Regions from separate parts of the Microbacterium sp. AC145 genome, predicted to be linked through region 1. Evidence: riboswitches for the same ligand, from Rfam matches in the RefSeq annotation. Region 1 holds a riboswitch; the other holds the start of a gene.

Region 1 (11,949 bases):
CACAGTTCGAGGGACTGGTGATCGACAAGGGCATCTCGATGGCGCACCTCAAGGGCACCCTCGACCATGTCGCCCGTCAGCTCTTCGGGCCCGAGGCGAAGACGCGTTTCCGCACGAACTTCTTCCCCTTCACCGAGCCGTCGGCCGAACTCGACCTGTGGCACCCGACCTTCAAGGGCGGCGCGCGCTGGATCGAGTGGGGTGGCTGCGGCATGGTCAACCCCAACGTCCTGCGGGCAGCGGGCATCGACCCCGATGTCTACAGCGGGTTCGCCTTCGGCATGGGCGTCGAGCGCGCGCTCATGTTCCGCAGCGATGTCCAGGACATGCGCGACATGGCCGAGGGCGATGTCCGATTCAGCGAGCAGTACGGGATGGTGGTGTGATGCGCGTCCCGCTTTCGTGGTTGCGTGAATACGTGGATCTGGCGGCCGACGCGTCGCCCGAAGACGTCTTCGAGGCGATGGTCTCCGTCGGCTTCGAGGAGGAGGACCTCCACGGCTTCGAGGTCGAAGGTCCCGTAGTGGTGGGCCAGGTCGTCTCCCTCGAGCCGGAGCCCCAGTCGAACGGCAAGACCATCAACTGGTGCCAGGTCGACGTCGGCGAGGAGCATGGGGGTGTCCGCGGCATCGTCTGCGGTGCCCACAACTTCGTCGTGGGCGACAAGGTCGTCGTCACTCTGCCCGGTGCCGTGCTGCCCGGACCCTTCCCGATCGCGGCCCGCAAGACCTATGGGCACGTGTCCGACGGCATGATCGCCTCTGCGCGTGAACTCGGTCTCGGCGACGAGCACAACGGCATCCTGGTCCTGTCGCAGCTGGGGATCGACGCCCCCGTGGGAACCGACGCGATCGCCCTGCTCGGCCTCGACGACGTGGCCGTCGAGATCAACGTCACGCCCGACCGCGGCTACGCGTTCTCGCTGCGCGGCGTGGCTCGCGAGTACTCGCACGCCACGGGCGCGACCTTCCGTGACCCCGCCGAGCGCGACTTCGCCGAACTGCAGCCCGGATCCGGCCACACGGCGATCGTCGACGACTCAGCACCCGTCCGTGGCCGGATTGGCGCGAGCGAGTTCGTCACCCGCGTCGTGCGCGGGGTCGATCCCGCGCGTCCGACCCCGCCGTGGATGATCGCACGACTCTCGCTCGCCGGCATGCGCTCGCTCGGCATCCTGATCGACATCACGAACTATGTGATGCTCGAACTCGGGCAGCCGCTGCACGGATACGACCTCGACCGGCTCACCGGCGGCATCACGGTGCGACGGGCGACTCCCGGAGAGAAGATGACGACCCTCGACGGACAGGAGCGCACGCTCCACGTCGAGGACCTGCTCATCACCGACGACTCGGGTCCGATCGGCCTCGCCGGTGTCATGGGCGGCGGCACGACCGAGATGAGCGAGACGACGAGGAACGTGCTGATCGAGGCGGCGACATTCGATCCCGTGACGATCGCCCGCACCGCTCGCCGTCACAAGCTTCCCAGCGAGGCGTCCAAGCGGTTCGAGCGTGGCGTCGACCCGCTCATCCCCTTCGTCGCGGCGCGTCGCGCGGCCGACCTGATGGTCGAGCTCGCAGGCGGCGCACTCACCGACGAGGGTGGTGCGCTGTTCACCGAAGTCTTCGTCGCCGACATCGAGCTGCCGAGCGGCTTCGTCCAGGGACTCATCGGCGTCGATTACACGGACGCCGAGATCGAGAGCGCGCTCACGATGATCGGAGCCGATGTCGCGGAGACGGATGCCGGCTGGACCGTGATCCCGCCGACCTGGCGTCCCGACCTCACCGACAGGTGGTCGCTCGCCGAGGAGGTCGCCCGCATCCACGGACTCGACCGCATCCCCTCGGTGCTGCCGACCCCGCCGTCAGGGCGCGGTCTGACGCCGCACCAGCAGGGGCGCCGCCGCGTCGCGAACGCTCTCGCAGCCGCCGGCTTCGTCGAGACGCCGTCCTTCCCGTTCACGACCGAGGCTGAGAACGATCGTCATGGTTCGGCATCGGGCGAGCACCTGCCGAGCATCCGCCTCGCCAACGCGCTCGACGGATCCGCGCCTTTCCTCCGTCGCTCGCTGATCCCGGGTCTGCTGCAGATCGCGCACCGCAACATCTCGCGAGGGCTCACCGATCTGGCGCTGTTCGAGACCGGAGTGGTCTTCCTGCCGGAGCCCGGGGTCGAGTACGGCACCGACGATGTCCCTCCGCTCGGCGTCCGACCGTCCGATGAGACTCTCGCCGAGCTGAACGCGTCGATCCCGCCGCAGAACCGCCACGTCGCGGCGCTGCTGACGGGAAATGTGAGCTCCCGTCAGCCTGGCCGTGACGCCGAGCCTTCCGGACTCTCCGAGGCGCTCGACGCGGTGCGTGTGATCGGAGCGGCCGCGGGCGTCGACATCGATATCGCACAGGGGGAGCGCTCTGCACTGCATCCGGGACGCACCGGTGTGCTCAGCGTCGGCGAGGTCGAGGTCGGGTACCTCGGCGAACTGCATCCTGACGTCGCAGCCGGTGCGGACCTGCCCGGTCGCGCCACGGTGATCGAGGTCGACCTCGACGGCATCCTCGCGCTGGCCGGTCAGCGTGCGGTCGCCGCATCGCTGTCGACGTTCCCGGCGGCCACGCAGGACGTGTCGCTGGTGCTCGGCGCCGATGTGCCCGCGGGCGACGTCCGCGCCGCTCTCGAGGAGGGATCCGGCGCGCTGCTCGAGGCCGTCCGTCTGGTCGACGACTATCGCGGTGAGGGCGTCGCAGACGGCGAGAAGAGCCTCACCTTCGCGCTTCGATTCCGTGCCGATGATCGCACGCTCACCGCGGCGGAGGCCACCGCGGCGAAGCTTGCCGGAGTCGCCGTCGCCGCGGAGCGCTTCGGCGCGACACTGCGCGACTGATCCACCCGCACGCGAGCCGCATCCCGGGCTGGGATGCGGTTCGCGGACGCGAGTTCTGGACCGTCCCGGGGAGGCCCTCCTCCGCCGTAAGCGGAACGCCTTCCCGTTTCACGCCGATGCTGATGGCATGGGCGCATGACTGATGTGTTGATCCTCGGCGGAACGGGCTGGTTGTCGGGACGTATCGCTCGCAGGATGTTGCTGAACGGTGCCACCGTGATGTGCCTCGCGCGCGGCGAACGCCCCTCGCCCGAGGGCGCCAGCCTGGTGCTGTCTGATCGTGATGATCCGCGCGCCTACGACGCGGTGGCGGAGCGCGACTGGGATCACGTGATCGATGTCTCATCGAACTCCGGGCACGTCGAGGCAGCGGTGGCCGCGCTCGGCGCGAGGGCCGCTCGATGGACCTTCGTCTCGTCGGTGTCGGTGTATTCCGACGATGCGACGATCGGCGCCGACGAGACGGCTCCTCTGCATGCGCCGGCGCGACCGGGTGACGAGTATGACTACGGTGCGCAGAAGGTGGCCGCGGAGCATGCGGTGCGCACGCTCGGTGACCGAGCGCTGATCGTGCGACCGGGGTTGATCGTCGGCGGCGGAGACCCGAGCGATCGATTCGGCTACTGGGCGGCGGCCTTTCTGCGCGCAGAGGATGCTCGCGTGCTGCTCCCGCGCACCGAGGGGCGCAGCGTGCAGGTGATCGACGTCGACGATCTGGCGGAGTTCATCGTCACGACGTCTGCGACCGGCGTGATCGACGCGATCGGCGACCGATACCCTTTCGACGAGGTTCTCGCGACCGTCCGGCGGAGCGTCGGGCACCGCGGCGACACGGTGACGGCCGACGACGCGTGGCTGGTCGAGAACGGCGTCGCGTACTGGGCGGGGGAGCGCTCGCTGCCCCTCTGGCTGCCCGCTGAGATGACCGGCTTCATGACTCGTGCCAACGCGCGCTACCGCAACGCAGGGGGCGCGCTGCGAACGCTCGACGACATCGTCGCGAGCGTCGTGCTGGACGAACAGGACCGAGGCGTCGATCGTGACCGTCGAGCGGGTCTGACCCGCGCCGACGAACTCGCGCTGCTTCAGCTGCTCGGCTGAGAGACGGTCGTCGCTAGACTGCGAGCAGTGACACGGGGTGCCGCATCCGCGGCTGAGAACAGACCCGTCGAACCTGATCTAGTTCGTACTAGCGAAGGGATGTCGCATTGAGCGATCGTCTGCGTCCAGAATCCGAATCGACCCTGGTGGCCTCGGCCGCCGAGCTGCTGTCCGCGCTCCGTGAGTCACCACCGCTGACCCACTGCATCACCAACACCGTCGTCACGGGCTTCACGGCCAACGTGCTGCTCGCTCTCGGGGCAGCGCCCGCGATGGTCGACATCGTCGACGAGGCGGGTCTCTTCGCGGGCGTCGCGTCCGGAGTGCTGATCAACCTCGGGACTCCGACGCCCGAGCAGCGGGCCGCGAGTCTCGAAGCCGTCGCCGGTGCCACCGCGGCAGGCACTCCCTGGGTGCTCGATCCGGTCGCGATCGGGTCGCTGCCCGTGCGCACGGCGCTCGCGGACGATCTCGTCGTGTCGCGCCCCACGGCGATCCGCGGCAACGCCTCCGAGATCCTCGCACTCGCAGGGGTCACCGCCGGAGGGCGCGGGGTCGATGCCACCGACACCACGGATGCCGCCTCCGACGCCGCTCTGGCACTCGCGGCCCGTCACGGCTCGGTCGTCGCCGTCTCGGGCCCCGTGGACCTGATCACCGACGGGCGGCGCGTCGTACGGGTCGCGAACGGCGACGAACTCCTCACCAGGGTCACCGGCGGAGGGTGTGCACTGGGCGCCGTCATGGCAGCCTTCCTCGGGACCGCCCGCACGGCCGGGACCGATCCGCTGACCGCCGTCGCGGCGGCGAGCCTGGTGTACACGATCGCCGCGGAGCGCGCCGCCGCACGGGCCTCGGGTCCCGGCAGCTTCGCGGTCGAGCTTCTCGATGCGCTCGCGTCGGTGCAGCCGCACGACCTCGCCGCTGCGGCCCGCGTCGAGGAGCGTGCGCTGTGATCGCGGACCTCTCGCTGTACCTGGTCACCGACCCGGATCTCTGCGGGGAACGCGGTGTGGTCGAGACCGTCCGCCGTGCCGTCGACGGGGGAGTGCGGATCGTGCAGCTGCGGGATAAGACGGCGACGGATGCCGAGATCACGGCGCAGCTCGTCGAGCTCTCCCGCGTGATCGACGGTCGAGCGCTGCTGGTCGTGAACGACCGGCTGGACGCTGCCCTCGCCGCGCGTGAGCAGGGCGCGCGGGTCGACGGCGTGCATCTCGGGCAGGGGGATGCCTCGGTGCTGCGCGCGCGAGAGGCTCTGGGCGTCGAGGCGCTCATCGGCCTCACGGCGAACAGTCGAGAGCACTTCGAGGCCGTGCGCGCGCTGCCGCCCGGCACGGTCGACTACCTGGGCGTCGGCGTCATCCGCCCCACCAGCACCAAGCCCGACCATCCGCCGGCCCTCGGCGTCGAGGGATTCCGAGCACTCGTCGAGACGACCACGCTCCCGTGCGTGGCGATCGGAGGCGTGGCGATCGACGACACCGAGCGGCTGCGGACTGCGGGGGCGGCCGGGCTCGCCGTGGTCTCGGCGCTGTGCGCGGCCGCGGACCCGGCCGAGACCGCAGCGATATTCGTGCGTCGTTGGCGCGCGGCCGGAACGCCGCGCGTGCTCAGCATCGCCGGGAGCGACCCGTCCGGTGGAGCGGGCATCCAGGCCGATCTCAAGTCGATCGCCGCGAACGGCGGTTACGGCATGGCGGCGCTCACCGCGCTGACCGCTCAGAACACCACCGGTGTGCAGGGTGTTCACGTGCCGCCTGCGACCTTCTTGCGCGAGCAGCTCGACGCGATCTCCGACGACATCGTCATCGACGCGGTCAAGATCGGGATGCTCGCGAACGCCGACGTCATCCGCACGGTCGCCGACTGGCTCGATGCGGTTCAGCCGCCCATCGTCGTGCTCGATCCGGTCATGGTCGCCACCAGCGGCGACAGGCTGCTCGATCAGGATGCCGAGGCGGCGTTGCGCGAGCTCCTTCGGCGTGCACACGTCGTGACGCCCAATCTCGGTGAGCTCGCCGTGCTGGCCGGGCGGACGATCTCGGGGTGGGACGATGCGCTCGCCGCAGCGGGGGATCTGTCGACGGCGATCGGGGTGGCAGTTCTCGTCAAGGGCGGTCACCTCGCCGGAGAGGACGTCCCCGATGCGCTCGTGGACGCCGCCGGGGGAGTGCGGCGGGAGTACCAGGGCAGTCGGATCCGCACCGCGAACACCCACGGCACCGGGTGCTCGCTCTCGTCCGCGCTGGCCACTCGCCTCGCTCGTGGCGAGACGGCCGTCGACGCCGTCGCCTCGACTCGGGCGTGGCTTCGCGAGTCACTGCGCGAGAGCGAGCCACTGCACGTCGGACGCGGCCACGGACCGGTCAGCCATTTCGCAGGGCTGTGGGAGCGCGGTGGGCTCGAGACGAGACCGACGCCGGAGCAGATCCGGGCCGCGTGGTGGGCGCACACAGCCGACGTGAGGGCGGGGATCGACGACCTCCCCTTCATCCGCGGACTGGCCGACGGCACTCTCGCTCGGGAGCCGTTCCTGTTCTACCTCGCGCAGGACGCGCTGTACCTCCGCGAGTACGCCCGTGTGCTCGCCGAAGCCTCACGCCTCGCTCCCACGCCGCACGAGCAGGCGTTCTGGGCGCGCTCGGCCGAGGGGGCGATCATCGGCGAGCTCGAGCTGCATGCGTCGTGGCTGACTCCGGGGGAGGGCGTGGATGCGGCGATGTTCTCGGTCGCTCCCGCTCCGGCGACCGTCGCCTACCTCGACCACCTGCGCTCCGTGGCGTTCGGCGGTGACTACGCCGAACTCGTCGCGGCGGTGCTGCCGTGCTTCTGGCTCTACACCGACCTCGGGCAGCGCCTGCACGCCGGGGATTTCGGCGACTATGCGCGGGATCCCCGGCATCCGTACGCCTCCTGGCTCGCCACCTACGCGGACCCGGCGTTCGAGGACGCCACTGATCAGGCGATCGCCCTTGCCTCGGCCGCAGCGGCGACCGCCTCCCCGGCCATACGGGCTCGGATGCTCAGAGCGTTCGAGGTGTCGAGTGCCCACGAGCTCGCCTTCTTCGCCGCACCGTTGCCCTCTGCCGCCTCTGCGTGACGGAGCGGATTTGCGCATGCCGCGACGAGCGCGCTATCGTCGCGGCATGCCTTCGGCCGCCACCGCAACTCTGACGCTCGCTCCGAGCGTCATCGCCGTGCGCCGACGCCGCAGCGGCCGCCGACTCTAGGCGACCCTGCGCTTCTGCCTGCTCACGCACGGCGGTCGAGTGCCGGTGTCGCCGCCCCGGTTCCCGACACTGCGCCCCGAGTTCGATGCGGGGCATGACCGTTAAGGTAGAAGCATGACGTACTCCGTCGCCGTCTCCGGCGCATCCGGCTATGCGGGCGGCGAGATCCTGCGCCTCCTCGCGTCGCATCCCGACATCGAGATCCGCACCGTCACGGCGCACTCGAATGCCGGTCAGCCGCTCGTGCAGCATCAGCCGCACCTGCGGTCGCTCGCACACCTCACCCTGCAGGACACGACGCCCGAGACACTCGCAGGTCACGACATCGTCTTCCTCGCTCTGCCGCACGGGCAATCCGGTCAGTACACGGACGCGCTCGGCGACACCCCGCTGGTGATCGATGCCGGAGCCGACCATCGACTGACGTCGCAGGATTCCTGGGATTCTTTCTACGGCGGCGACTTCCACGAGCCATGGACCTATGGCGTGCCCGAGCTGCTGGTGGGCGGCGTCAAGCAGCGGGAGACACTGCGCGGCGCGACACGGATCGCTGCCCCGGGCTGCAACGCCTCGACCGTGAGCCTGAGTCTCGCACCCGGCGTCGCCGCAGGAGTGATCGACGCGGGGGACATCGTCTCCGTTCTCGCGGTCGGTCCTTCGGGGGCGGGTAAGAGCCTCAAGACGAACCTGCTCGCGAGCGAGATCCTGGGCAGCGCCAACCCCTACGCGGTCGGCGGCACCCATCGGCACATCCCCGAGATCCGCCAGGCGCTCGCCGCGGCGTCCGGGACCGCGCCCGACGGCATCCGCATCTCCTTCACACCCGTGCTCGTGCCGATGTCGCGGGGGATCCTCGCCACGTCGACCGCACCGATCGTCGGCGACGTCAGCGACGCGGAGATCCGTGCGGCGTGGGAAGACGCCTACGGCGACGAGACCTTCGTGCAGCTCCTGCCGGCCGGTCAGTTCCCACGCACGGCCGACGTGGTGGGTGCGAACACCGCCCTGATCGGTCTCGCGATCGATCGCGCGGCGAACAGAGTGACCGTGGTGACCGCGGTCGACAATCTCGTCAAGGGCACCGCAGGCGCTGCCATCCAGTCCATGAACCTCGCGCTGGGGCTGCCCGAGTCCCGCGCCCTCTCAGTGAACGGAGTCGCGCCGTGAGCGTCACCGCCCCCGCAGGATTCGAGGCGGCCGGAGTCGCCGCCGGCCTCAAGTCGACCGGCAAACCCGACGTCGCCGTCGTCGTCAACCGTGGCCCCCGCAAGGTCGGTGCCGCGGTCTTCACCAGCAACCGTGCCAAGGCCAACCCGATCATCTGGTCGCAGCAGGCAGTCGCCGATCGCGTGGTCGAGGCGGTCGTGTTGAACTCGGGGGGAGCGAACTGCTTCACCGGCAGCTTCGGCTTCCAGACCACGCACCAGACCGCCGAGAAGGCCGCCGAGCTCCTCGGCGTCAGCGCCGGCGACGTGCTCATCTGCTCGACCGGTCTCATCGGCGTCGGTGACGAGGTCTTCCGCGGCAAGGTGCTCGCGGGCACCGAGCAGGCCATCGCCGAACTGTCGACAGACGGCGGCGAGGGTGCGGCCGAGGCCATCATGACCACCGACAGCGTCTCGAAGACCGCGGTCGTAAGCCGCGAGGGCTGGACGATCGGAGGCATGGCGAAGGGTGCGGGCATGCTCGCCCCCGGGCTCGCGACCATGCTCGTCGTCATCACGACGGATGCCGTGCTCGAGCCGCTCGAGGCCGATGCCGCGCTGCGCTTCGCGACCGGCACCACGTTCGACCGTCTCGACTCCGACGGCTGCATGTCGACCAACGACCAGGTCACGCTGCTCGCCAACGGCGCCTCCGGGATCGCGCCGGATCTCAAGGACTTCTCGACGGCGCTCGCCGAGCTGTGTCAGGAACTCGCGGTCAAGCTGCAGGGCGACGCCGAAGGTGCGAGCCACGACATCACCATCGAGGTGCAGCACGCGGTCTCCGAGGGTGAGGCCGTCGAGGTCGGCCGATCGGTCGCGCGGAACAACCTCTTCAAGGCGGCGATCTTCGGCAACGATCCGAACTGGGGGCGAGTGCTCGCAGCCATCGGAACGACGAGCGCCCAGTTCGATCCGTATGACGTCGACGTCTGGATGAACGGCGTGCGCGTGTGCAGCGAGGGCGGTCCCGACCGTCCGCGCGAAGAGGTCGACCTGACCCCGCGCGCGACGCACCTCGTGATCGACCTGAAGGTCGGCGAGGCCACGGCCACCATCCTCACCAACGACCTCACTCACGATTACGTGCACGAGAACAGCGCCTACGCCTCATGACCACAGACATCCAGGACACGACGCCCGATGTCGCCGCCGTCAAGGCCGCGACGCTCATCGAGTCACTCCCGTGGCTGAAGAAGTTCCGCGACCAGATCGTCGTCGTCAAGTACGGCGGAAACGCGATGGTCTCGGACGAGCTGCAGGAGGCGTTCGCGCAGGACATCGCGTATCTGCGTTACGTGGGCGTGCAGCCGGTCGTCGTGCACGGCGGCGGGCCCCAGATCTCCGACATGCTGCAACGGCTCGAGATCCCGAGCGAGTTCAAGGGCGGTTACCGCGTCACCAACACCGAGGCGATCAGTGTCGTGCGCATGGTGCTCACCGGTCAGGTGAACCCGCAGCTGGTCTCCAAGATCAACTCCCACGGTCCGATCGCGACCGGGCTCAGCGGTGAAGACGCCGGGCTCTTCGGCGGACGTCGCCGAGGCGTGGTCATCGACGGTGAGGAGATCGATCTCGGACGTGTCGGCGATGTCGTCGAGGTCGACCCGACTCCCGTGCTCGACCATCTCGCGGCGGGTCGGGTGCCGGTCGTGTCGAGCATCGCGCCCGACCTCGATCACCCCGGTCAGTCGTTGAACGTGAACGCAGATGCTGCGGCCGCCGCCCTCGCCGTGGCACTCAAGGCGCGCAAGCTCGTCATCCTCACAGATGTGCCCGGGCTCTACGCCGACTGGCCCAACCGCGACTCGCTCGTCTCGCACCTCACCTCGGAAGCGCTCATCGAGATGCTGCCGTCACTCGAATCCGGCATGATCCCGAAGATGAAGGCCTGCCTGGATGCGATCCAAGGGGGCGTCGACGCCGCCGCCATCATCGACGGACGTGTGCCGCACTCGGTGCTCGTCGAACTCTTCACCAGCAAGGGAATCGGAACAGAAGTGGTCATGGGAAGCGCAGGGACGAACGCATGAGCAATTGGCAGGATGACGCAGCGAGCCATCTGGTCCTCAACGCGGGGCCGCGACTGGCCATGCTCACCCGCGGTGAGGGGTCGTACCTCTGGGACTCCGAGGGCAAGCGCCATCTCGACTTCCTCGCCGGCATCGCGGTGACCTCACTCGGGCACGCGCACCCGGTGTTCGTCGAGGCCGTCTCACGGCAGGCGGCGACTCTCGCGCACGTGTCGAACTACTTCGCCACCCCGTCGCAGCTCGCGCTCGCCGCTCGGCTGAAGCGCCTCGCGGGTGCCGGGATCGACGGCCGCGTGTTCTTCTCGAACTCGGGCGCCGAGGCCAACGAGGCGGCGTTCAAGCTCGCCCGCCTGCACGGCGGCACGGAGAAGCCGCGCATCATCGCTCTCGAGAACGGCTTCCACGGGCGCACGATGGGCTCGCTCGCCCTGACGGCCAAGGCCGCCATGCGGGCACCGTTCGAGCCCATGCCCGGGGGAGTCGAGCACATTCCCGCGACGATCGAGGCTCTCGAAGCAGCGATCGACGGTCGGGTCGCCGCCGTGATCGTGGAGCCCATCCAGGGCGAAGCCGGCGTGGTCGAGCTGCCGGAGGGCTACCTGCAGGCGGCGCGGTCGTTGACCCTGAAGCATGGTGCACTGCTCATCGTCGACGAGATCCAGACGGGCGCCGGGCGCACCGGAGCGTGGTTCGGATTCAGTCACGAGGGCATCACTCCCGACGCCATCACGCTCGCGAAGGGCATCGGCGGCGGCTTCCCGATCGGCGCGCTCGTGACCTACGGTGCGGCGAGCTCACTCTTCACCCCCGGCTCGCACGGCTCGACGTTCGGCGGCAACCCGCTCGCGACCGCCGTGGCAGACGCGGTACTCACCGAGATCGAGGATGCCGGGCTCGTCGACAACGCCGCGCGTCGGGGCGAGGAACTCCGTGAGATCATCACCGGGCTCGACTCGCCTCTCGTCACCGGCATCCGAGGTCGCGGACTCCTCATCGGCGTGGCGCTCAGCGCGCCCGTCGCGAACGAGGTCGTCGCCGCTGCCCAGGAGCGCGGGCTCATCGTGAACGCCGCGAACCCCGAGACCGTGCGCATCGCGCCCGCACTCACCATCGGAGATCCTGAGCTCGCCGAGTTCCGCGAGCTCTTCGCCGCATCGCTCGCCGATGTCCAGGCATCCCTCACCGAATCCGGAAAGGCCCTCGCATGACCCGCCACCTTCTGCGTGACGACGATCTGACCCCCGCAGAACAGGCGGAGATCCTCGATCTCGCCATCGAGCTGAAGAAGGATCGCTGGGCGAACAAGGCGCTCGCGGGTCCCCAGACGGTCGCGGTGATCTTCGACAAGTCCTCGACCCGCACCCGCGTCTCCTTCGCCGTGGGCATCGCGGACCTGGGTGGCTCGCCGCTGATCATCTCGACCGCCAGCAGCCAGCTGGGCGGCAAAGAGACCCCGTCCGACACGGCTCGTGTTCTCGAGCGTCAGG
Region 2 (11,949 bases), 2.7 Mb from region 1:
GCCTGTCCGGTCACGCGGCCATCCGCATCGTCACCGAGCGCTCGAAGCTCGCGATGCCCGAGACCCGCATCGGCTTCACCCCTGACGTCGGAGGCACCTGGCTGCTCGGCCGTGCTCCCGGCCGGCTGGGGGAGTACTTCGGGCTCACGGGCGGCACGATGAGCGCTGCGGATGCCGTGCTGCTCGGCTTCGCCGATCACGTCGTGCCGTCGGATCGTCTCGATGCTCTGCGAGAGGCTCTCGCGTATCGTGCGGACCCGACCGGGCCCGCGGAGATCGTCCTGCTCTTCGACGAGACGCCGGAACCCTCCACGCTGCCCGCATCGCGCGCCTGGATCGACGAGGCGTTCTCCGCCGACACCGTCATCGACATCGTCTCGCGCCTGCGCGATCGGGACGAGGCGGATGCTGCGGCGACGGCCGATCTGCTCGAAGCACTGGGGCCGACCGGCCTCGCCGTGACTCTCGATGCAGTGCGGGAGGCTCGCGCGCTGCCCGACCTGCGAGCGGCCCTCGAGGGCGAGTACCGCAGGGTCATGTGGTTCGTGACGCAGCATCCCGATCTCGTCGAGGGCATCCGGGCGCAGCTCGTCGACAAGGACCGGAATCCGCGATGGGATCCACCCACTCTGGGAGACCTCGCACCCGACGCCGGGTCGCCGGCGCGCGAGTATGTTCCGGAGCGCCCGCTGTTCTGAGTCAGGGCGCAGCCGCCGCCTCAGCGGGTCTCGGTCTCGGTCTCGGCCTCGGTCTCGGCTTCGGGAGACCCCGATGACGCGGCCGAGGAGCGGGCGACCACACGCAGCACATCGATCACATCCTCGATCGTGCTGCCCGCGTCTTCGGCCGCGGCCACCAGCTCCCTGATCTGGCGGATGACGGCTCGCGGGACGACGCCCGCCGATTCCGCCACCCGAGTGCCCGCCGCAGTGCGGGTCACGACGAGCCCATCGCGCTCCAGCTGTCGGTAGGCGCGGGCTGCCGTGCCCGCGGCGACGCCGAGGTCGCTGGCCGTCTGCCGCACGGTGGGCAGACGTTCGCCCGCTCCCCACTGGCCGGAGACGATGAGGCCGCGGAACTGGCGATAGATGTCGATCGCGGGGCTCGACTCCTCCGTGGGGCTCTGAGCGGCGGCCGGTGGCGTGTTCGGGCGGGGATGGGTGGTCATCGATCGCGCTCCGCGAGTGACAGGATCGGGTCGTCGGCAGTCTGCGATTGCGCCGGGGAGGGTCGTCGATCGGGCGTGCGGATGCCGGTCGCGAAGATGAGCAGAAGGAAGGCGCAGACCTCGATCACGGGTGCCGCCCACCCCGCCATCCCGGCGAACTCCGCATAGCGCCAGGCGACCTCGTAGGTGCCGGTGCCCTCGATCGTCAGCCCGGTCGTCGTGCCGGACTCCGCGATGAAGCGCCAGGCGGCCGCGAGCGACAGCATCGTGGCCGCGGCCACGATGCGGAGGATGCCGGACGCCACGGTCGAGCGCTGCATCCGCTCGGCGCGGAGCGTCTCGGGAGCGATGTAGGGACGCGCGGCGTTGCATCGCAGCGTCGCGATGCCGACGGCGACCAGCGCCACGAGGCTGAGGAGCACCGGGACCCCGTAGGCCCAGCCGAAGAACCAGGGCCGGAGCGGATCGATCGACGCGTTCTGGATCGGCACCTCGAGCCACACGTACCGTCCTTTCGGGTCGGGTGAGGAGGCGAGTCCCGCCGCGAGCGTCGTCAGCAGGAGGGCGAGCGCGGCGACCGCGGCGCCGTAGAGATCGCGGCGCGTTCCGAAGGTCGTCCACGTGCGGCGGCCCGCGAGCGGGACCGGGCGTCGCGGCATCGAGGATCCCCGGATCACGATCATGCCGAGGAGTACGAGGAGCGAGGCGGCACCGGCGAGGATCGTCGCGGCATAGCGCCACCATGAGACCGTGTCGCCGTCGGGCGGCAGCAGCGTGGCCGCGGCGTTCTCCACGACGAGAACGGCGATGACAGCGACTGCGGCGACCCGTACCGCCGCCCTCTCGGGCCGATACCGGTCGCGGACCGTCTCGTCGAGACCGGTCGGGGTCACGCCGCCCGCAACGCCGCCCGCCGCGACGCGGCGTCGAGCGAGAAACCGCCAGATGACCGCCACGAGCGCGGCGACCGCCAGAGAGAAGAGCGGCTGCGAGAGCAGTGCCAGAAGGATCTCCGCCGGTTCGGCGGAGAGCAGAGCGATCAGTCGGTCCATGATCATCGACCCCCATCCAGATGTTTGTACTCAATGTCTAGCACAAGTTGTATCACGATGGTGATACAAAGTGCATCGATGCCCGCCCCGTCAGGGTGAACCGAGTGCAGAAATAGCCGATCACGCCGCGTAATGGTTCGCTGTGAGCGAAGGTCCGCCTCGAGGGGGATCCGAAAGTCGGTGGTTCGTGGCACGCTTGCATTTGCGCGATCGTCGGCCTGCGTCCGCCCGCCGGGAGATCTCCCACTTCATCCTTCCTAGAAAGTCCGCCTGTGCTGGGAAAAATACTCGTCCGCTATCTCACTCGATATAAGTGGCTGCTCCTGGCCGTGCTGGTGTTCCAGTTCGCCAGCGCGATCGCGACCCTCTACCTGCCCCGCCTCAACGAAGACATCATCAACAAGGGCGTCGCGCAGTCCGACACCGACTACATCTGGCGCACCGGCCTACTCATGCTCGCGGTGTCGCTCGGCCAGATCATCGCCTCGATCATCGCGACCTACTTCGCCGCACGGGCGTCGATGGGCGCTGGTCGCGACATCCGTGCCGACGTCTTCGGCAAGGTCAGCGGGTTCTCCGAGCGCGAGGTCTCGCAGTTCGGCGCAGGCTCGCTCATCACCCGCAACACGAACGACGTGCAGCAGGTGCAGATGCTGGCGATGATGGGCGCGACGATGCTCGTCACGGCTCCGCTGCTCGCGATCGGCGGCATCATCTTCGCCGTGCAGACGAACATCGGTCTCAGCTGGCTGATCGCCGTCTCCGTGCCGCTGCTGCTGATCGTCGCAGGTCTCGTCGTGAGCCGCATGGTGCCTCTGTTCCGCAGCTACCAGGGCAAGCTCGACACGGTCAACCGCGTCATGCGCGAGCAGCTCACCGGTGTGCGCGTGGTGCGTGCGTTCGTGCGCGAGCGTATCGAGGAGGAGCGCTTCCGCGAGGCCAACACCGACATCATGGTGGTCGGTCGCAAGGTCGGCTCGCTCTTCGTCCTGCTGTTCCCGCTGTTCATGCTCATCCTCAACGTCACGATCGTGGCCGTCGTCTGGTTCGGCGGCATCGAGGTCAACAGCGGCACGGTGCAGGTGGGCACGATCTTCGCGTTCATGCAGTACATCGGCCAGATCATGGGCGGTGTCATCATGGCCAGCTTCATGGCGATCATGATCCCGCGCGCCGCGGTCTCGGCCGAGCGCATCGGAGAGGTCCTCGACACGACGTCGAGCATGGAGCGTCCTGCGAACGGCGTGACCGACTTCACGACACCCGGATCGGTCGCATTCGACGACGTCGAGTTCACCTACCCCGGGGCCGAATCCCCGGTGCTCACGGGTATCAGCTTCGCCGCTGAGCCCGGCGAGACCGTCGCGATCGTCGGCTCCACGGGTGCAGGCAAGACGACCCTCGTCTCGCTGATCCCGCGTCTGTTCGACGCCACGGGCGGCGCCGTGTTCGTCGGCGGCACCGATGTGCGCGAGGCCGACGTCGAGTCGCTGTGGGCGACCATCGGCCTGGTGCCCCAGCGCCCCTTCCTCTTCACCGGCACCGTGGCATCGAACCTCCGCTACGGACGCGAAGAGGCCACCGACGAAGAACTCTGGCACGCGCTCGAGATCGCCCAGGGCCGCGATTTCGTCGAGGAGATGCCCCAGGGGCTCGAGTCGCGCATCACGCAGGGCGGCACGAACGTCTCGGGCGGTCAGCGTCAGCGCCTGGCGATCGCCCGTGCGATCGTGCGTCAGCCGCAGATCCTCGTCTTCGACGACTCGTTCTCCGCTCTCGACCTCACCACCGACGCTCATCTGAGACAGGCTCTGTGGCGCGAGCTGCCGCACGTCACGAAGATCGTGGTCGCTCAGCGAGTGTCCTCCATCACGGATGCGGATCGCATCGTCGTGCTCGAAGGGGGCACCATGGTCGGCGTCGGCACACACGCAGAACTGCTCGAGACGAGCGAGACCTATCGAGAGATCGTCGAATCGCAGCTGGGGGTGGACGCATGAGCGAGCAGAACACGCCGAAGACCCGCCACGGTCGAGCGGCCGGCACCGCACCCGCCGCCACGGTCGAGCGCGAGCTGACCGACGAGGAGAAGTACGAGGCCGAACTCGCCGAGAAGGCGCGTCAGGACGGCGGCGGCTGGGACAGCGTCGCACCGGGCAAGGCCGACAACTTCGGCAAGAGCTTCAGCCGGATGATCGGCCTGCTCAAGCCGTCGGCGGTGTGGTTCATCCTGGTGTCGATCGCCGGTGCGGTCGGCGTCGTGCTCACGGTCGCCGCGCCGAAGGTGCTCGGTGAGGCGACGAACCTCATCTACAAGGGCTTCATCTCGGTGCAGCTCGGACAGCCGAACGGAGACTTCCCGGGGTTCCCGTCAGGCACATCTCAGGAAGACGTCGTCGCGGCTCTGCGCCAGGGCGGACAGGATGACTTCGCGAACCAGGTCGCAGCCCTCGGCAGCTTCCAGGTCGGCGACGGAGTCGACTTCGAGGCGCTGCGGTGGGTCATCATCGCGGTGCTGGCGATCTACATCGTGGCGGCCTTCCTCAGCTGGATCCAGGGCTACGTCATCAACGTCATCATGGTGCGCACCATGTGGCGCCTGCGCGAGTCGGTCGAGGCGAAGATCAACCGCCTGCCGCTGTCGTACTTCGACAAGGTGCAGCGCGGTGACCTGATCTCGCGTGTGACCAACGACATCGACAACATCACCCAGACCATGCAGCAGTCGCTGTCCGGCGCGATCACCGCCGTGCTCACGGTCGTCGGCGTGCTGGTACTGATGTTCTCGATCTCGTGGCAGCTCGCCCTCGTGGCTCTCGTCGCGCTGCCGCTCATGGGCGTGATCTTCGGCGTCATCGGTCCGCGGTCGCAGAAGGCGTTCGGGATGCAGTGGCGCAAGGTGGGTCGACTGAACGCCCGCGTCGAAGAGGCCTTCTCGGGCCACGCGCTGGTCAAGGTCTTCGGCCGAGAGCAGGATGCCCTCGACAAGTTCAAGGACGAGAACGAGGAGCTGTTCCAGGCGAGTTTCCGGGCGCAGTTCCTCTCCGGCATCATCATGCCGGCGATGACCTTCGTCGGAAGCCTCACCTATGTGGGCATCGCCGTGCTCGGCGGTCTCATGGTCGCCAGCGGGCAGTTGCGTCTCGGTGACGTGCAGGCGTTCATCCAGTACTCGCAGCAGTTCACGCAGCCGCTGTCGGAGCTGGGCGGCATGGCCGCGGTCGTGCAGTCCGGAACCGCGTCGGCCGAGCGCGTGTTCGAGCTGCTCGACACCGAGGAGCAGGAGGCCGATGCCTCTGACGCTCCGAAGCTGGCAGGCGGTCAGGGTGTCGTCGAGTTCGAGAACGTCGCGTTCTCGTATACGCCGGAACGACCGCTCATCACCGACCTCTCGTTCCAGGTCGAGCCGGGGCAGACGGTCGCGATCGTCGGACCGACGGGCGCGGGCAAGACGACGCTCGTCAACCTGATCATGCGGTTCTACGAGCTGAACGGCGGGCGCATCCTGCTCGACGGTCAGGACATCTCGAAGATCACGCGCGACGAGCTGCGTTCGCGCACGGGCATGGTCCTGCAGGATCCGTGGCTGTTCGCCGGGAGCATCCGCGAGAACATCCGGTACGGCCGCTCCACGGCGACCGACGACGAGGTGCTCGAGGCCGCGAAGGCGACGTATGTCGACCGCTTCGTGCACGCGCTGCCCGAGGGGTACGACACCGTGCTCGACGAGGACGCGTCGAACGTGTCGGCGGGCGAGCGCCAGCTGATCACGATCGCCCGCGCGTTCGTGGCGCAGCCGTCGATCCTGATCCTCGACGAGGCCACGTCTGCGGTCGACACCCGCACCGAGCTGCTGCTGCAGAACGCGATGGCGGCGCTCCGTCAGGGGCGCACGTCGTTCGTGATCGCGCACCGCCTCTCGACGATCCGCGACGCCGATCTGATCCTCGTGATGGAGCATGGCGACATCGTCGAGAAGGGCACGCATGACGAGCTGATCGGCGCGCAGGGCGCCTACTGGCGTCTCTACCAGTCGCAGTTCGAGCAGGCCGCGACCGACATCGACGCCGAAGACGCGCTCACAGGATCGACCCCCGTGATGGTCAGCGGCGACGCCGAGGATGCCGCGACCGCAGCCCAGGTCGGTGCCGCCGTCGGGGCATCCGCGCCCGCTGCGGCCGCCTCCGAAGCGCAGGCAGTCGTGGAACGCCCCCAGTCAGACGGCTCGCAGGCCTGACATCGCGAGACCGCGTCCACAACGGCGCCTCGCCCTCTCACGGGGGTGGGGCGCCGTTCTGCGTGCGGACTGCGGATTGCGCGTCAGCGCTGGGCGTCAGACAGGCCGAAGAGCTCGAGCGGATGCGTCAGGCGCCACCACGGACTCGGGCCATCGACGTCATCGGAGAGAACCAGGGGGGTCGTCGCCGTGTTCAGGGGGCCGACGCTCGTGAGCGTGCCGACCTGATCGCCCGATTCGCGGTCTTCGCCGAGCTCGAACGACGGCGTCACCTCGGCGGCGGCGCCGTTCCAGAGCACGACCTCGGCATCGTCGTCCGTCACGATGTCGACCGCCGCGCCCCAGATCGTCGACACCGTGCCCACGACGGTGCCCTTCGCGAGCACCGGGGCCTGCGCGTCGAGCGCGGTCTCCACCTGCGCGAACAGCGCGCGGGTCTCGGCGAGACGCTGTTCGTCGTCGATCTGACCGAGCACGCTCGCGAAGACGTGCACGGTGGTGTCGTCGACGGTGATGTCCTTCGCGGTCAGCAGATTCCAGCTGTCGCCGAGGGTGCCCGTCTTGACGCCGACGACGCCGGCGTCTGCGAGCATCCCGTTCGTGTTCACGACCGTGCCCGCACCGGGCAGCTCGACAGCCGGAGTCGCGACGATCTCGGCGAACACCGGATTCTGCATCGCGATCTCCGCCAGCGCGATGAGCGACTGCGGGCTCGCCGTGTTGCGGTCGTCGAACCCCGACGGGGTCACGATGGTGATGTCACCGAGACCGCGATCGCTCAACCAGGTCTCGGCCGCATCGGCGAAGGCCGCGTTCGACCCCCAGATCTCCTGTGCGAGCCGGTCGATGTAGTTGTTCGCCGAGCCGAGGAGTGTCCCCTGCAGCAGCTGATACTCGGTCAGCACCCCGCCCACGGGTACGTCGAGCGCCGACTGGTCGAGCCGTCGATACTCCCAGTACTCGAGATTGTCGGCGCCTGTGAAGGAGTACTCCGGGCCCTGCTCGCCGACCGCGAGCGGCAGGCGATCGAGCACCATCAGGCTCGAGACGACCTTCGTGATGCTCGCGATCGCGGCAGGGTCGGCAGTCGACGCGGTGGTGCCGAGGCCGGTGATGCCCACGGCAGCGCTTCCCTGCGCGGGCCACAGCGTGTCGGCGGGTGCCGCCGCGACCGCTGTCGTCTGAATCGCCTGCACGGTCGGTTCGACCTCGTGCAGCGGCCACAGCAGGGTCGACCCCGCGTATGCGCCGACGAGCCCGACCACGAGCGCCAGGGGCACGAGAACTGCGGGTGTCGCGATGCGAGGGCGCAGATGGGCGTCACGCAGCAGGGCTGCTCCGCCCACGGCACGATCGGTGTCATCGTCGAGAGCGGCCGTGGCCGACTGCTGACCGATCGCGACCGGATCGATCCAGGTGAGAGCGGTCGCCCCCCGCCCGGTCTCGGCCCACCGGGCATCCGGCTCGTCGTCGGACGGAGCATCCGATGCGGCACCGAAGGCCTCATCGAGGTCGTCGTCCTGACGATCTGCGTCGACGGGCGCGTCGGGAACGGGCGCGTCGGGAGTGGCCTCGGTGGAGTCTGGAGCGGTCACCTCCTCACGGTACCGAATCACAGGCGGGATTCCGGGCGCTGCAACAGGAGACCGCGTGAGTGTCGGCACTGGGTAAGATCGGGAGGACAACCACGGGAGTCCGGCGAGCCGGGCTGAGAGGGAGCGAATCGCGCTTCGACCGTCGAACCTGATCTGGGTCATGCCAGCGCAGGGAGGAGCATTCAATGAGCACATCCATGTACGGACCCGGCAACGGATCGGCATCCGCAGCGGCAGCATCCACGACCTCCGCGTCGAGGGGCCTGGGTCGTCCCGATCTCTGGCGCTGGCGCGTCGTCGACATCGTGGTCGCCAGCGTCATCGCCGTCGCCTGCGCCGTGATCTTCCTGCTGTGGAACGTCGGCTACGAGCTTCCGAGTACGTTCCTGACGCCGCTCCTCCCCGGTGTGCAGGGCCTGCTCGCCGGTCCCTGGCTCATCGCCGGCGTGCTGGGTGGACTCATCATCCGCAAGCCCGGTGCGGCGCTCTACACCGAGCTCGTCGCCGCCATCATCTCGGCGCTGGTCGGCAACGCCTGGGGGCCTCTCACGATCGTGTCCGGACTCGTGCAGGGCCTCGGCGCCGAGCTGATCTTCCTCCTCTTCCTCTACGGCGTCTGGCGTCTGCCCGTCGCGATGCTCGCGGGAGCGGGCGCGGGCCTCGCGTGCGGCATCAACGACCGCATCCTCTGGTATGCCGGCGCCGACACGCTCTTCACGACCGTCTACATCGCCTCGACCACCATCTCCGGTGCCGTGATCGCGGGCCTCGGAGCCTGGCTCATCGCTCGAGGTCTCGCGGCGACGGGAGCGCTGAGCAGGTTCGCCGCCGGGCGCGAGGTCACCGCACGAGTGTGACCGCGGTCACGAGCGCCGCCGCCCTCGAAGCCCGCGGGTGGGGGTGGCGGTACGCGACGCGGCTGCGGTGGGCCGTACGCGAGGTCGATCTGCGCATCGAGCCGGGGGAGCGGGTGCTGCTGCTCGGCGCATCGGGCTCGGGCAAATCGACCCTGTTGCAGGGCTTCGGCGGAGTCCTCGGCGGGGCCGACGAGGGGGAGACCCACGGCGCGCTGCTCGTCGACGGCATCCCGCCGACCGATGCGCGCGGTCGAGTCGGCATGGTTCTGCAAGACCCCGACACGCAGACGATCCTCGCCCGAGTGGGCGACGACGTGGCCTTCGGCTGCGAGAACCTCGGTGTGCCGCGGGAGGAGATCTGGCAGCGCGTGCGGCACGCACTGGATGCCGTCGAGCTCGACGTCGCCCTCGACCGTTCGACAGCCGCGCTGTCGGGCGGACAGAAGCAGCGGCTGGCGCTCGCTGGGGTGCTCGCGATGCGACCCGGCGCGATCCTGCTCGACGAGCCCACGGCCAACCTCGATCCGCAGGGGGTGGCCGATGTGCGGGATGCCGTGGCGGCGGCGCTCGACGCGACCGGTGCCACACTCGTCGTGATCGAGCACCGCATCGACATCTGGCTGCCTCTGGTGACGCGGGTCATCGTGCTGGGCGCAGACCCCGAGGGCACGATCGTGCTGGCGGACGGCACGCCCGAGCAGGTGCTCGGTGCGCGGGGGGCCGAGCTCGCGGCATCCGGTGTGTGGGTTCCGGGCCACCCGCCCGCCGCGCCGCCCGCACCCACTCAGCGACCAGGCGAGATCCTCATCGAGACCCGGGGGCTGGCCGTCGCGCGACGCAGGGGCCTCGCGGTCGCCGGCCCGTTCGACCTCGACGTGCGGGCGGGCGAGGTGCTCGGAGTCACCGGCGCGAACGGGGCGGGCAAGTCGACGCTCGGGCTCACTCTCGCTGGGCTCATCCCCGCCGAAAGCGGTGCGGTGACGGCGCTCCCCGCGCTGGCTGCGGGCGAGAAGGCCGATCCGTTCCGCTGGTCGTCGCGCGCGCTGCTCACCCGCATCGCCACCGTGCTGCAGACGCCCGAGCACCAGCTGCTCGCGAAGACCGTGCGCGAGGAGCTGTCGGTCGGCCCGCGGGCACTGCGCCTCGGCCCGGACGAGATCGAGGCGCGCGTCGACGATCTGATGGAGAGGCTGCGGCTGACGGCATTGGCAGACGCCAACCCCTACACGCTCTCGGGCGGCGAGAAGAGGCGGCTCACGGTCGCCGCAGCCCTCGCCACCCGTCCCCGGATGCTGGTGCTCGACGAACCCACCTTCGGCCAGGACGCCACCACCTGGGCCGAGCTGGTCGGGCTCATCGCGCGAGTGCGCGACGAGGGCACCGCCGTCGTCGCGATCAGTCACGACGAGGCCGTGCTCGACGCGCTGCACGCCCGCCGCATCGAGGTCGGGCGATGATCGATCCGCTCACCGCCCGCGTCGAACGATCGGGACCGATCGCGCCACGCTCGGCGCTGGCGAAGCTCGCCGCGGCGCTGCTCATCGCGCTTCCGCTCGTGCTGTCGATCGACGTCGTGTCGGCATCCGTCGCACTGCTGCTCGAGATCCCGCTGCTGCTGCTCGCCGGTCTCCGCGCGAAGGAGTTCTGGGTCCGGACCGCCGTGCTGTGGATCGCCGCGCCACTCGGCGCCGTGACGATCGCGCTCTACGGCGTGACGAGCGGCACGATCCATTTCGAGTGGTTCGTCATCCGCATCAGCGACGGATCGCTCGCGCTCGCCGCGGCGACGGCGGTGCGCGTGCTGGCGATCGGTCTGCCGGCCGTGGTGCTGTTCGTCACCGTGGATCCCACCGACCTCGCCGACGGTCTGGCGCAGCGGGTGCGGCTGCCTGCACGATTCGTCGTCGGCGCGCTCGCGGGCATGCGGATGCTGGGACTCCTCACCGAGGACTGGCGAGCCCTGGCACTGGCCAGGCGGGCACGCGGTGTCGCCGATCAGGGGCGGATCCGTCGGGCGTTCGGCATGGCGTTCGCGTTGTTCGTGCTCGCGATCCGTCGCGGATCCTCCCTCGCCACGGCGATGGAGGCGCGGGGGTTCGGCGGACGCGGACCACGGTCGTGGGCCAGGGAATCGGTGTGGGATCGACGCGACACGATGCTCGTGGTGGTCGCCGCGCTGATTCCGATCGTCGCGATCGCCGCAGCAGTGCTGACGGGGGCGTGGAACTTCATCCTCGGCCCCACGGTCTGACGGGCGATCGGAGCTGACAGTTCATACTCAGCGTTCTCATAGCTGGAATGCCGATGTATTCGCTAGCATCGAGTGAACCCAAGGGGAGTACTCCACCACGGGCGGCTCGTCATTACGGATGTCCCTGCATCCCGGGTCCCCGGTCCTCGTTCTCGAGGATGGAGAAGACCTTGGCGTCGACATCGTCACGCCTTCGTCTCTGGAGACCTCCTTGAACATCACCCCCCTCGTGTGGATCATCACGATCGCCGTCACGATCGCCTTCTTCGTGTACGAGTTCTTCGCGCACGTCCGCAAGCCCCATGAGCCCACCATCGGCGAGTCCGCCCGCTGGTCGGCGTTCTACATCGGTCTCGCGCTGCTGTTCGGCGTCGGCATCGGCACCGTCTCGGGCTGGACCTACGGCGGCGAGTACTTCGCCGGCTATCTGACCGAGAAGGCACTGTCGATCGACAACCTCTTCGTCTTCCTGATCGTGATGACCGGCTTCGCCGTGCCGCGCATGTATCAGCAGAAGGTGCTGATGATCGGCATCGTGATCGCGCTGATCATGCGCGGTGGGTTCATCGCGCTCGGCGCCACCCTGATCGAGAACTTCTCCTGGATCTTCTACCTGTTCGGCGCGCTGCTGCTCTTCCTGGCGTACCGCCAGGCATTCGCGCAGGGTGACCACAACCCGGCGAACGGGCGTTTCATGCGCTTCGTGCGCCGCATCCTGCCGGTGAGCGACGAGTACAACGGCGACCGCCTCACGGTGAAGCGCGACGGCAAGCGCTTCTTCACCCCGAT

The links. Region 1 has a riboswitch for thiamine pyrophosphate ahead of thiM (hydroxyethylthiazole kinase). Riboswitches for the same ligand answer to the same signal wherever they lie in the genome.
Region 2: another riboswitch for thiamine pyrophosphate. It lies ahead of ACZZZN_RS17495 (ECF transporter S component); the one in region 1 lies ahead of thiM (hydroxyethylthiazole kinase).

The regions. Positions count from the first base shown of each region.
Region 1 covers NZ_OZ409859.1:865,135-877,083, forward strand. The annotation lists gene pheS (phenylalanine--tRNA ligase subunit alpha) at 1-386, shown strand, start outside; gene pheT (phenylalanine--tRNA ligase subunit beta) at 386-2,890, shown strand; gene ACZZZN_RS04240 (NAD-dependent epimerase/dehydratase family protein) at 3,026-3,991, shown strand; TPP riboswitch at 4,015-4,108, shown strand; gene thiM (hydroxyethylthiazole kinase) at 4,099-4,947, shown strand; gene thiD (bifunctional hydroxymethylpyrimidine kinase/phosphomethylpyrimidine kinase) at 4,944-7,094, shown strand; gene argC (N-acetyl-gamma-glutamyl-phosphate reductase) at 7,339-8,391, shown strand; gene argJ (bifunctional glutamate N-acetyltransferase/amino-acid acetyltransferase ArgJ) at 8,388-9,545, shown strand; gene argB (acetylglutamate kinase) at 9,542-10,462, shown strand; gene ACZZZN_RS04270 (acetylornithine transaminase) at 10,459-11,670, shown strand; gene argF (ornithine carbamoyltransferase) at 11,667-11,949, shown strand, end outside.
Region 2 covers NZ_OZ409859.1:3,614,861-3,626,809, forward strand. The annotation lists gene ACZZZN_RS17465 (enoyl-CoA hydratase/isomerase family protein) at 1-698, shown strand, start outside; gene ACZZZN_RS17470 (GntR family transcriptional regulator) at 719-1,168, opposite strand; gene ACZZZN_RS17475 (hypothetical protein) at 1,165-2,226, opposite strand; gene ACZZZN_RS17480 (ABC transporter ATP-binding protein) at 2,493-4,220, shown strand; gene ACZZZN_RS17485 (ABC transporter ATP-binding protein) at 4,217-6,457, shown strand; gene ACZZZN_RS17490 (D-alanyl-D-alanine carboxypeptidase family protein) at 6,541-8,052, opposite strand; TPP riboswitch at 8,135-8,244, shown strand; gene ACZZZN_RS17495 (ECF transporter S component) at 8,238-8,909, shown strand; gene ACZZZN_RS17500 (ABC transporter ATP-binding protein) at 8,906-10,366, shown strand; gene ACZZZN_RS17505 (energy-coupling factor transporter transmembrane component T family protein) at 10,363-11,160, shown strand; gene ACZZZN_RS17510 (TerC family protein) at 11,372-11,949, shown strand, end outside.